Regions from separate parts of the Paenibacillus sp. J22P15 genome, predicted to be linked through region 2. Evidence: riboswitches for the same ligand, from Rfam matches in the RefSeq annotation. Region 2 holds a riboswitch; the other holds the start of a gene.
The links. Region 2 has a riboswitch for cobalamin ahead of metE (5-methyltetrahydropteroyltriglutamate--homocysteine S-methyltransferase). Riboswitches for the same ligand answer to the same signal wherever they lie in the genome.
Positions count from the first base shown of each region.

Region 1 (5,899 bases), 340 kb from region 2:
CATCAATCCTTTTTCCTTTGCTGCTCCAACATAACCGTAATACCAATCCTGCTCGTTCACATCTTTAAATCCTGCATCCGTAAGCAACGGCTTTTCTCCTGCATACTTCACGATCAATGCAGCAAATTCCGCACGAGTTAACTGACGCTTAGGCTCGAATTTTGGATTGTCTGTGCTCGTGCCCTGCATGAAGCCTAATGCAGTTGCTTTCGTTACAGCTTCAAGCGCCCAGCTAGAAATTTTATCAGCATCGGTATATTTAGGTGTTGAAGGATCTGGCTTCACTTCTGGCCCTGTTCCCGGAAGCCCTCCGCCTGATCCTGGTCCACCTGGTATAGGAACCCCAAGGTCAGCACCACCATCCTTCGTATATTGCCAGCGAAGCACATCACCTTTTTTCAATACATATGAACCTGCGCTGTAGTTAGGGAAAACACCATTAACGGAATACATCCAGCCGCTAACGTCGCCATGATCACGCTCAGCAAGTCCGCCAATCGCTTTCACGTAGATGCTTGATTCTGAGCCTGTATAGTCGATTGAAATACCTTTTTCATCAAGAGCACGTTTGATGGCGGTGAAGGCCGTGTCACCTGCTTTAAGTGTTACAGCATATGGAGCAACAATATCCCCGGCATTTATCGACCGTTTTTCAACGGATAATTTAATCGTATCTGCATCTGGAATAGTTCCGCCGCCATCGCCGCCACCTGTCAATGCTGCAGTTGTGTAAGCTAGAAACTCAGTGAAATGTTTCGTTTTAATAACAAGATTTCCGTTATCGTTATAGGCATAAACCTCGTCAGTACGTACCGACGAATCTGGATACTTCTTAATCGCAGTAAATTTGCCCGCTTGATCAACGAAGCCGGCTTCCTTATCGCCTTGTCCTTTTAGGGTAAGGATAACATGTTGATTGAATTGTATTTTTTCGTTGCCGCCTGCTTGAATTCGAACTGCGATTGCATCCACTTTCTTATTATCTGCAGACAAAGCGGTATTCAGCTTAGAAGTTAGGCCGCTATCATCTGTGCTTAAGTTTTTTGGAAGCTGAAGCTTGTTATCCCATGTCGATGTAACAGTTGTATTCGCTGGAATGTCCAGTGTAGTTGTGCCGCGTATAGCCGTTACCTTTGGCAATGCAGTTGATGGGAATGTAACAATGATATTATTCGTGATCGGTGCATCACTTGCTGCTCCGAGTGAAACAACCGTTTCATTCTTATTAATATCAATTGTTTGATCCGCTGTATCACTCACTTCGCGTGGAATTACAACAGAAATTGGATCACTTTCTTTGTTGCCTACTAACGCAGCGCCTAACGCTTGAATCGTAATTGCTCCGCCTGTTGCTGTTCCTTCGAAAGAAATCGTTACTGTATTCTTATCTTGAACTAATGAAGCTACTTTCAGCTCCGTATTCCCTGTATCAATTGTCCAGTTTTCGATTTTGTTCGCTGCATTAGTGAACTCATCGCCAACAAGATTTACATCAATCGTTGGATTAGCAGCACCGTTCTCAATTGTTAATTGCGTAGAAAGAGCCGGATATCTGCTGTAATAGAAGCGGACAACATCATTTTCCTTAAGCTCGTAATCACCTGCACCTACATTTGGCGCAGTTCCATTAACCTCGAACATCCAGCCATCCCAGCCGCCAAAATAACCCGCTTCCTGTCCAGCAATACCTTGGACATAAGGACCATAACTGCTTTCTACGATATTATAGGAGATCGGTGGAGCTGCTGTAGTAAGCGCCTTTTTAAGTGCATCGAGAGCAGTCACAGGCTCGTTATTTTGTTTTAGTTCAACGGTTTTCTGTTCATAAATGCTCTGTGAAATGCCATCGACCTTAACCTTTACATTAACAGAAGTAGGCAGTTTAATTTCACCAATACGATACCATACTGATTTCTGATATTTAATATCAAGTAGAGCAATTAGTGCTTGCTCCGTGGCCATACCTATACCAATATTGCCATAATTAATATTCCATTTAAAAGAACCGTCTCCAATTTCGAACATTTGGTAGGAATTCAGAACCGTCTTATCATTAAAGGTCCATTCATTGGATAATACATCCTCATTTATAGCTGTCAAACCCGATACAACAGCAGACATAGTGTTGGAGTTGTCTCCAAAAACAACTTGTTCTTTGTTTAATGCGATTCCTTTCAAGTAAGCTTTGACTCTAACAATTGCTTGTTGAACAGCGCTATCGCTCTGGTAGTTTCCAAGAGCGAGCAGAGCCATTCCCGTAGAATCTGCGTCATACCCGATTTTCCCATTAGACTCCTTGCCTAATATATAATTCAATGCCTTATTCTTGGCAGTTGCATCCCAGCCGCCAACATCACTTCCAAGCTTTTCGCCCGTGTCGAGTGCAAGCATCGCCCACACATGTTTGTATATTCCACCAATTTCTCCGGTATCTGTATTTTGCTGCGCTGCCAGCTCCGCATAAAGATTTCGATCCGTTTCCCACGCATGCGCAGGGTCTTCACCCATAGCGAGCAATCCAAATATATAGCGGATATGAGTTGTGTCGTAATCATCAGGCTTCAGCCCAGGATCCACGGTCTTCCAACTAGGCAGCTTCCAACTGCCATCCTGCAAATTTTCTCCCGCACCCCATAGGCCAACAATTTCCCACCAAGAACCCAAGGTCCAATTTCTATTTTTATAATATTGAACCGTCTTATCGATCATTCCTGTTAATGAAGCATTCGCAGAATGATCTGCCGCTTTACCTACTTGAGGTAAAAATAAAGTAAACAACAATACAAAACTTAAAATAGCAGGCAAGCTCTTTTTCATAAATCTCTTCAATGTAAGCAATGTTTTCTCTCCCTTTTTCTCATTTCTAGCAACAAAAAAACATCTTTCCGTTTGTGGAAAGATGTTTGGGCTGACACGTGTGCAAGAAAGCATAGGAATCCACCTACTGCTGAAGCACGAATAAACATCCCCCTCCCATCCTCGTGAGAAATATAGAGCGCTCCTATGGCAGGTCTCCTGGCTTCGCTTCATTGCTAGACTATCTCCTTCCCGTCACAATTGGACAGTGGATAACATGATAGTCAGCTCAGCGATACAGTGGCGGGACCGCGTCGGACTTTGACCGAACTTCCCTATTAAGCTGCTTGTGAATAAACCATTCACGGCAGCACCATATTAGCTATTCTATGAAATTGTAAATGCTTGATTTGTGCATTGTAACAAATTTGAATGGATTAGACAAAGGTTCTGTACGTTTTTCTTTCAGTTGTGAATTTCACAGCTGTATTCTAATCGATTTTAAATCTCTTAATAGACCGCTGAAGCTCCTCCGAAAGCTCATTTACGGACGATGCAAGCTGCAGCGTCTCCGCAGCAAGCTGATTCTGGCGTTCGGTATCTACTGCCGATTGAGCAGCATGGTTTGAAGTATCCTTGGCTACTTGTGCCATCGTCTCGACTGAGGCACTTACTTCTTCGCTGCCTGCCGCCATCTCCTCTGTTGAAGCCGACACGTCCTCGATTTGTGATGCAACCTTGCTGGACTCCTTCCATATGGTATCAAAAGACTCCTTCAGCTTATGAACAATGTGCAAGCCTTGCTCCATTTCTTGCTCACCCGTATTTACTGCGCTGACGGCGTTATTTGTTAACGCAAGCACATCATCAATCGTTTCTGCAATTTGACCAGCATGAGCCGAAGCCTGCTCCGCCAGCTTTCTAATCTCACTCGATACAACCGCAAACCCTCGACCATATTCTCCTGCGTGAGCTGCCTCGATCGCAGCATTGAGAGCGAGCAAATTTGTTTGATTAGCAATAGCAGCTATTGTGCCTGCCATTTCTTGAATTTCTGAAGAGCGCTCATTTAGCTGGCCGATCACTCGTGATATCGAAGCAGTTGCCGCGCCTAGTCGTTCCATTTGACCCACAGCATGATCAACCTTCGAATAACCTTGCTCCGCTGCAATCAGCATGTCGCCGGATGCTTCTGACATTACGCTTGAAGAATAGGCAATTCTTCCAACACTCGTCGCCATATCCTCCATTGACCTAGCCGCCTCAACTGCTCCATCCGCTTGGTTTCCAGCGCCTGCTGCCATCTCATTTACGGATGAAGCAAGCTGAGAAGCAAGCTCTCTGCTCTGCTTTGAACCAACCCCAAGCCTGCCCGCAAAATCTGAGACCGAAGCTGCATTGTTACGAATGGTCCGCATCAAGCTTTGCATATGGGCGATAAAATGATTGATTTCTTCTCCCAAACGAGTAATTTCATCATTACCTTTGTTTTCGATTCGGTAAGTGAGATCCGCTTCGCTGGAATTGAGATTGACAGAAGCGTGGACGATTTTACGAAGCTTTCTTCCCACCATGAATTGTGACAGGAAAAATAAAACGACTAATACTACTGCCATTAATCCGCCAAATTGCATCATTACTTTCGTTCTTTCAGCTGCAATCAGCGCATCTTCCTTTTCTTTCGATAATGCGACACGTACGGCTCCCCAATGCTTGCCATCAATCATTAAAGGATAGGAAATATCCCACGCTTCCACCGTTTTCCCGTCAATAAGCCGGTTATATTTCTGCAAAAATATATCGTCCTCATTTGTGTTCTTGGCAGCATTGTAGCCCGTTTCATCATTAAAAATCCGATTGGCTCGATAATTTTGGCTTAATAAGCCTACATCTCCCCAAGCATCCGCAGATTGTTCTCCTACAGCGCTATAAACACTGTTATGCGTTGCAATATAGCCAGTGAATGATGGATTGTCTGAGTAGGCCGTCGCCATTGCATAAATAACATTATCATCAGTCATAAAACTATCCATAATGCCTTGCCAGCGTTCATCCGTATAGCGATCATATGCACTATCATATTTCAGCTCGTATTGATAGAGCGGAATAGATTCCCCATTGTACAAAACCGCAGTTTTCTCCGCGTAGGTTGAGTCCTGCCGCCTTTTCTCAGCCACCTCCGTGCTTAACGGATTTACAGTCAATTTATCGTTAAAAAAAATTTGTTTAAGTTTTCCACTATCCCATTTCGTTCCATCCTGAAACACGATGCCCGTGCTCAAGTCCTGCTCGGTTACATTCTCAAGGGTGCGGGCTAAAGATAAAGCAAGATCGCGACCTTTATCGCGGAGCCGCTCTTCTATTACTATACGTGCAGCGTTCCATTCATAAACTAATATCACACTTACGATTACAGCTAATGCAACAGCCATCACTAGCATAAATTTATTCGTTAACGAGCGTAATCCCATCTTCATCTTTCCAGCCCCCATTGTTAATTAAGCTATATTAAACCATTTTAACTAAATTGTTATGCGTTTTAAATCTATTAGATCAAAACTCCTTAATAAATACATATTTATATAATTATTTTTTTAAATTTTTACATTAATAATCATACAAAATACCTAGCCTAACCCTCATTTATTTCATATCAAGCATAGAAAAAAAATCACCCTGCTGCCGCATACAAAGCGACATAGAGTGATTTCGAGGACAGCTGCTTCTCATTACAACAAATTCAAAAGCGGTTCATACACGCCATATAGCAAAATATAAAATGCCGCACCTAGTGCCGCACCGATATATGCTCCATTCAAACGAATACGCTGTAAATCAGTCTCGACTTTGCTTTCGATAAAATGTACAAGCTTCTGCTCGGTGAAGCTGTCGAGTGTCTTGCGAACGATGATCCCAATAATCGCATGTTCCGTATCGATCATCTTATGAACAAACTTTTGCACATATTGCTCCAGCCAGCCCTTTGTTTCATCATTTGCCTTGAACCATTCCCAATAAGATAAAATAAACTGATTGATCAGTTCTTTAATATCCGATTTATTAACGGAATGTTTCTGCTGTACTGCAAGCTGCAATCCCGGTT
Region 1 is NZ_JBWDNT010000003.1:559,673-565,571, reverse strand. It holds gene AC0YN6_RS10920 (S-layer homology domain-containing protein) at 1-2,838, opposite strand, end outside; cobalamin riboswitch at 2,989-3,189, opposite strand; gene AC0YN6_RS10915 (methyl-accepting chemotaxis protein) at 3,288-5,273, opposite strand; gene AC0YN6_RS10910 (DUF445 domain-containing protein) at 5,526-5,899, opposite strand, start outside.
Region 1: another riboswitch for cobalamin. It lies ahead of AC0YN6_RS10920 (S-layer homology domain-containing protein); the one in region 2 lies ahead of metE (5-methyltetrahydropteroyltriglutamate--homocysteine S-methyltransferase).

Region 2 (5,899 bases):
ATGGCAAATTCCACTTTTGCTGCTGCAGCTTCTGCCTTTCAGCAAATGGCTTTTGTCTCGTTGACGGATGAGCAGCAACTGCTGCTGCATCTGCCGCTTGACGATTGCGGGCAGGAGAAACAGATAGATTATAAATTTGCTCGCCGTTTAGCTTGAGCTCCTGTGCGCGTAATTGTGCTGTTTCAGAATCAGCTGCATCCGCTGCTTCGCTCAGCCATACGATCTCATCCAGCTTCTCTTCTGCGAATGCCAGCGCATCACGCAGCTCAGCTGGCAGATTTGTTTCATTTTTTGCCGTTACAGGTACGTGCAGCAGACTGCTCGATGACTGAACGATAATACGATCCGCGGGAATAACTGCAGTAATTTTTTGCAACAGCGCAAGCTTTTGTTTGTAGTCCGAGCGCCAAATGTTGCGGCCGTCTACAAGTCCGATACCGGCAAGCTTATCCTGCGGGAAACCGAATTGCTCAAGTGATTTCAGGTTGTTTTCTAACCCGTGTACGAAATCCAACCCGATCGCCTGTACTGGAAGCGCGACTACAGCTTCATAATGCTCTACCGCTTCGAAATACGTTTGAAGCAAAATGTTAAGTGTTGGCGCAGCTTCATTCAGCTTGGCATAAATCGATTGTATCAATTTAATCTCATCCTCCGTTACGGAAGTAACAAGGATTGGCTCGTCGATTTGCACCCACTGTACGCCTTCTTGCTCAAGCTCCTTAAGAATCTGTGCATACAACGGTACAAACTGCTCAACCAGCTGCGGAAGATGCTTAGCGTCATAGCCCTTCGAGAGCTTGAGGAATGTGTATGGCCCAATAATAACCGGTTTCCCTTCAATACCTAGTTTTTCTTTTGCTTCACGGTATGCAAGCAGCGGACGGTTCTCTGTTAAGACCGGAGCAGCGCCAGCAAGCTCAGGAACGATATAGTGATAGTTTGTATTGAACCATTTTGTCATTTCACAAGCCTGTGCTTCCTGTGTGCCTCTAGCCATTGCATAGTAGGTCTTTACTGGAACAGGTCCGCCTTTATAGTCAAAGCGGTCTGGAACGAGGCCAAACATCGCCGAAGTATCCAGCATTTGATCATATAACGTAAAATCATTAACAGGAATAATCGATATCCCTTTATCCTTTTGCAGCTTCAGATTATTCAGCCGAATACCTTCGAGCGTTTTTAGAAATACTGCTTCTTCCAAATCACCTTTCCAAAAAGCTTCGAGTGCTTTTTTCCATTCCCGATTTTCCCCGATACGCGGATATCCCAATACACTGTTTTGTAGTTTACTCATGTCTATAATTCCTCCTAATAAATGTAATAAAAATGAAATGAATGCGCAAAAAGGGCGTCATTACCTTAAAGTAGCAAAGGTAAAGACGCCCGTCGTTTAATTAAACAGCGGTCCTGTCTTTAACACCTCCCTATCTCCCGTAGGTAAAAGCAGTGTCGTTCAAATAGGCAGGTCTCCTGGCTCCAGTATCATCATCGTAAGCTTACCTTCCCAATCGGTTAAGATCAGTGGCATTCACGCTTAGACTCCTCTGTTACAGTGGCGGGACCGCGCCGGTGTTACACCGGACTTCCCTTTTAAGCTCAAGCTTTGGGGCAAGAGCACCTATTTCCACTTATTTCAGTTATTGATCGCTTTTTTCTAGCAATACGAATAACTATACACTCTAACTAATAAATATACAATACTGTGCATAAAAATGTTTCTTATGCAAACGAACAGAAAATCTTATATAACTCCACAACCGCTTTTAGCATGTAATAATACTACTAATCTACTAGTCTCGACACAATTCAGACTAAACGGATGTAGAAACTGTATTATACAATTACGGACAAATAAAATCTACCTCATATAAAAAAAGAGCTCTCCCATCGCAACTTATACTACGAAGGAAAAGCTCTTTCGATGTTGGTGCTGAGCTTACCTAACCAACCAGCCGCCGTCTACAGCCATAATGTGGCCATTCATATAATCGGAGGCTGAAGATGCCAAGAATACTGCCGGACCAATGAGATCCTCCGACGTTCCCCAGCGTCCTGCCGGGATGCGCTGCAATATTTGAGCACTGCGTACTGGATCCTCGCGAAGCGCTTCTGTATTATCTGTACTCATATAGCCTGGAGCAATCGCGTTCACTTGCAAACCTTTGCCAGCCCACTCGCTAGCTAACGCTTTAGTAAGCCCTGCAACCGCATGTTTGCTGGATGTATAGCCAGGAACGTTAATTCCACCTTGGAAAGTAAGCATGGATGCAATATTAATAATTTTGCCGGAGCCCTGCTCGATCATATGTTTTCCAGCAAGCTGGGACAGAAGAAATACCGAATTTAAGTTAACGTCAAGTACAGCCTGCCAGTCCTCATAGCTGTGCTCAGCTGCTGGTGTACGACGAATAATACCAGCGTTGTTAACCAATATATCGATGCGTCCCAGTTCATCTACTGTGCGCTCAATGATACCTGCAAGCTTCGTTCGGTCAGAAATATCCGCCTGAATCGTAATGGCTTTACGTCCGAGCGCTCTTACCGCTGCTGCTGTTTTGTCAGCAGGTGTTTGGTTCGTAACAAGCGCCACATCGGCACCCGCCTCAGCTAGTCCAAGCGCAATCGCTTCTCCAAGTCCGCGTCCTGCGCCTGTAACGACAGCCGTTTTTCCTGTCAAATCAAACAAACCCATTGGTTCAAGTCCTCCCTCTTGGACGCTTTCCGCTATCAGTAAGCGCCGCTTTCATCATCTTAATATTTAGTGACTCATACTTTGCCGCTATGTCTGAATCAATGCCATCGTCTGTAATGATATAATCAACTTCATTCAACTCGGCGAACGTAATTAGTGCTCCCTTATCGAATTTGTTATGATCAGCTAAACAGTACACGATCTTGGCATTATCCATATAAAGCTTTTTCAACTTCGCCAATTCCTCTGTAAATATAGTAAGTCCATATTCCAGATGAATGCCGGTTGTGGAAAGAAACAGCTTATGGACATTCAAACGTTTAATCCAATCCTGCGATTCCGCGCCAATCAATAAATTATTATGTCGATAGCCTCCGGGAATAACGAGCCTGACTTGATCCTTAGCGGTTAGTTCACGGATGATAAGCAAATCATTTGTGAGCACTGTAACAGGCATATTAGGCAGACGCTTTGCCATCTCCAGCGTTGTGCTTCCCGCATCAAGCGCAATAATATCATTAGGCTCGATACAGGAGAGCGCTAAAGCAGCAATTGCCGACTTCTCCCTTTGATGCTTGCTATTCGGGAATTGCAGCGGGTAGAGACTATCCTCGCCTTCCTGCTCAAGCACAGCCCCGCCATGGGTCCGTTTGAGCAATCCCTTCTCTTCAAGCTTCTCAAGGTCCTCGCGAACCGTTTTCTCTGTTACCTGGAACAGCTCGCTTAGCTCTGATACCTTAACAGCTCCAAGCTGCTCCAATTTATCTATAATCTTACGATGCCGTTCGGCAGCCAGCATAGTGCACCTCCTGTAGCGAATATTTCTATTTTAGCTCGCTTGCAGGTACTGCGTCCATGTCTGTAAATGTATAGTTCTCGCCAGCCATCGACCAGCAGAATGTATAATTGCTAGTTCCAACACCGGAGTGGATCGACCATGGCGGCGAGATGATTGCTTGCTCGTTAGCAACAACAAGATGTCTCGTCTGTGACGGCTCGCCCATCATATGGAATACACGAGCATCGTCATTCATATCGAAGTACAAGTATGCTTCCATGCGGCGATCATGCACGTGCGAAGGCATCGTATTCCAAACGCTTCCTGTTTTCAAGCTAGTTACACCAAGCATCAACTGGCAGCTTTGAATGCCATCTGCATGAATATATTTGTAAAGTACGCGCTCATTTGAAGTTTCTTGTGAGCCAAGATGGGACGGATTCGCTTCCTCCACCGTCATTTTGCGTGTAGCGATTTCTTTATGCGCAAGTGCGGAACAGAAATACAGCTTAGCAGGGTTCGCTTTATCAACGCTTGACAACAAAACTTCACGTTTACCTTTACCAACATAAAGCACTTCAAGCTTGCTTAGCTCATATACCTCGCCATCCACGGAAATGGACGCAGGTCCGCCAATGTTCAAGAAACCGACTTCACGGCGCTCCAAGAAATATTCTGTTTTCAGTGTTGCTGCATCCTCAAGCAGAATAGCTTCGTTTACAGGCACTGCTCCGCCAACGATCATGCGGTCATAATGCGTATATGTCATTTTGATTTGATCCTGCTCAAACAGACTCTCAATCAAAAACTCACTGCGTAGACGTTCCGTATCATATTGCTTTACATCGGTAGGGTTTGTAGTATGGCGTACTTCCATTGGTTAAAAGCCTCCTAAGTTTTTTTAGCGTAAAACATGCCTCGCGGGCTTACGCTTATGTTTGTTAATGTTCGTTTTTATAATATCACACATTTACGAACATAAACAGTACATTTTAAACATTATCTTTTCATACATTTATCGTTTGAGAGATGATCAGTATAAAAAAAAGACCTCAATACGCATCATCTGCGAAGAGGTCGTTCATGATTTCAGTGTCATCTATTGGAGCTTCCAGCGGCGATACACATAAATGGACAACATCAAAAACAGTCCGTATACCCCAATCGTGACTAATAAATTTCTCGGGTCGGTCATGAGAGAATCACCTATTATGGCGAACAATAGCATCGCCGGGATTTTGCCGATTGATGAGGCTAAAGCATAAACGGTAAAGGACACTCGGCTTAATGCCGAATACATATTGACCGCTATGGAAGGAATGAACGGTATAAGGCGAGCGAACATAATCGTTAGGAACGCATTCCGTTCAAACATCGCTGTCAACTTGCCGATGCTTTGATAACGGTAGAGAATCTTCATCCCCCATTCCTGATAGCCATATCTGATAAACAGAAACATAACGATCGAAGCTGTCGCTGAGCCTGTCCATGTAACTGCCGCGCCTAACACAGGACCAAGTGCAGCACCGATGAGTCCTCCGATAACGGGATATGGGATGACTGGAAATAGCGCTACCAGTGTCGCCATTAAGGCGACCAGCGGGATATTGTCAGCTTGCTGGAACCAAGTCAGTATTTCATCACCGTAATGATAAATGAGAAAAGCAATAATGCCATATATAGCGGCTAAGCCTATTTTTTTGAGCATGAGTGTACTCCTGAATAGTAGTTGAAACTAGCTTATCATTGTTGAAGGGGAATACGCCCCAAGCATTGTGTCGATTTAGCGATAACCAATGTTCAGTCCTGCATGCACCATATTCGGATTGTACTTGAGCGGCGACCTTTTTGACCTAGCATGGTGATAGGCAAGTACATTCTCCGTCTCGATTACCTTCTGTACAGAAGTTCGACCGCTCAATACTTCATCACAATAAAAATCTTCAGACACTCGCATATTGATAAACTGCCAGTACTCCGCTATCTCCGCCTACATTGCACTTTGTGCAATAGAATTCTCATTCAGAAGCAGCTCCCGCAGCTACGTTGCAGTTTATGCAGTAGAAATCACCATTTTCAGCTTGGTAGTCGGATTTCAGGCTAATTCTATTGCATTTCTGCAACGTAGCCATGCTCTCCGAGTATCATGTCAGGTTTCTAGTGTACTTTCTGCAACGTAGCGGAGAGGAGCATCATCTCCTATCGATACTTTTGAGACGGCCTCATGATTTTATAAGCTTAATTATCGTGTGAAAGATCACGAGTTTATACCCTTTCCTTCACCCATACTGCCATCTCGCCTTTGCCGCGATTGACCCATGCATAATAAGGAATGAAAGTAACATTCTCCTGTTTAAGAATCGTATCTGCATTCGAGCGGTACAACTGCGTGCCCCAGTATGACGCCTATCGATTATTTGTCCAAG
Region 2 is NZ_JBWDNT010000003.1:222,948-228,846, reverse strand. It holds gene metE (5-methyltetrahydropteroyltriglutamate--homocysteine S-methyltransferase) at 1-1,297, opposite strand, end outside; cobalamin riboswitch at 1,447-1,640, opposite strand; gene kduD (2-dehydro-3-deoxy-D-gluconate 5-dehydrogenase KduD) at 1,940-2,695, opposite strand; gene AC0YN6_RS09400 (DeoR/GlpR family DNA-binding transcription regulator) at 2,700-3,494, opposite strand; gene kduI (5-dehydro-4-deoxy-D-glucuronate isomerase) at 3,520-4,350, opposite strand; gene AC0YN6_RS09390 (TVP38/TMEM64 family protein) at 4,573-5,181, opposite strand; partial or broken gene AC0YN6_RS09385 (HIT family hydrolase) at 5,326-5,430, opposite strand; gene AC0YN6_RS09380 (hypothetical protein) at 5,739-5,858, opposite strand; gene AC0YN6_RS09375 (helix-turn-helix domain-containing protein) at 5,873-5,899, shown strand, end outside.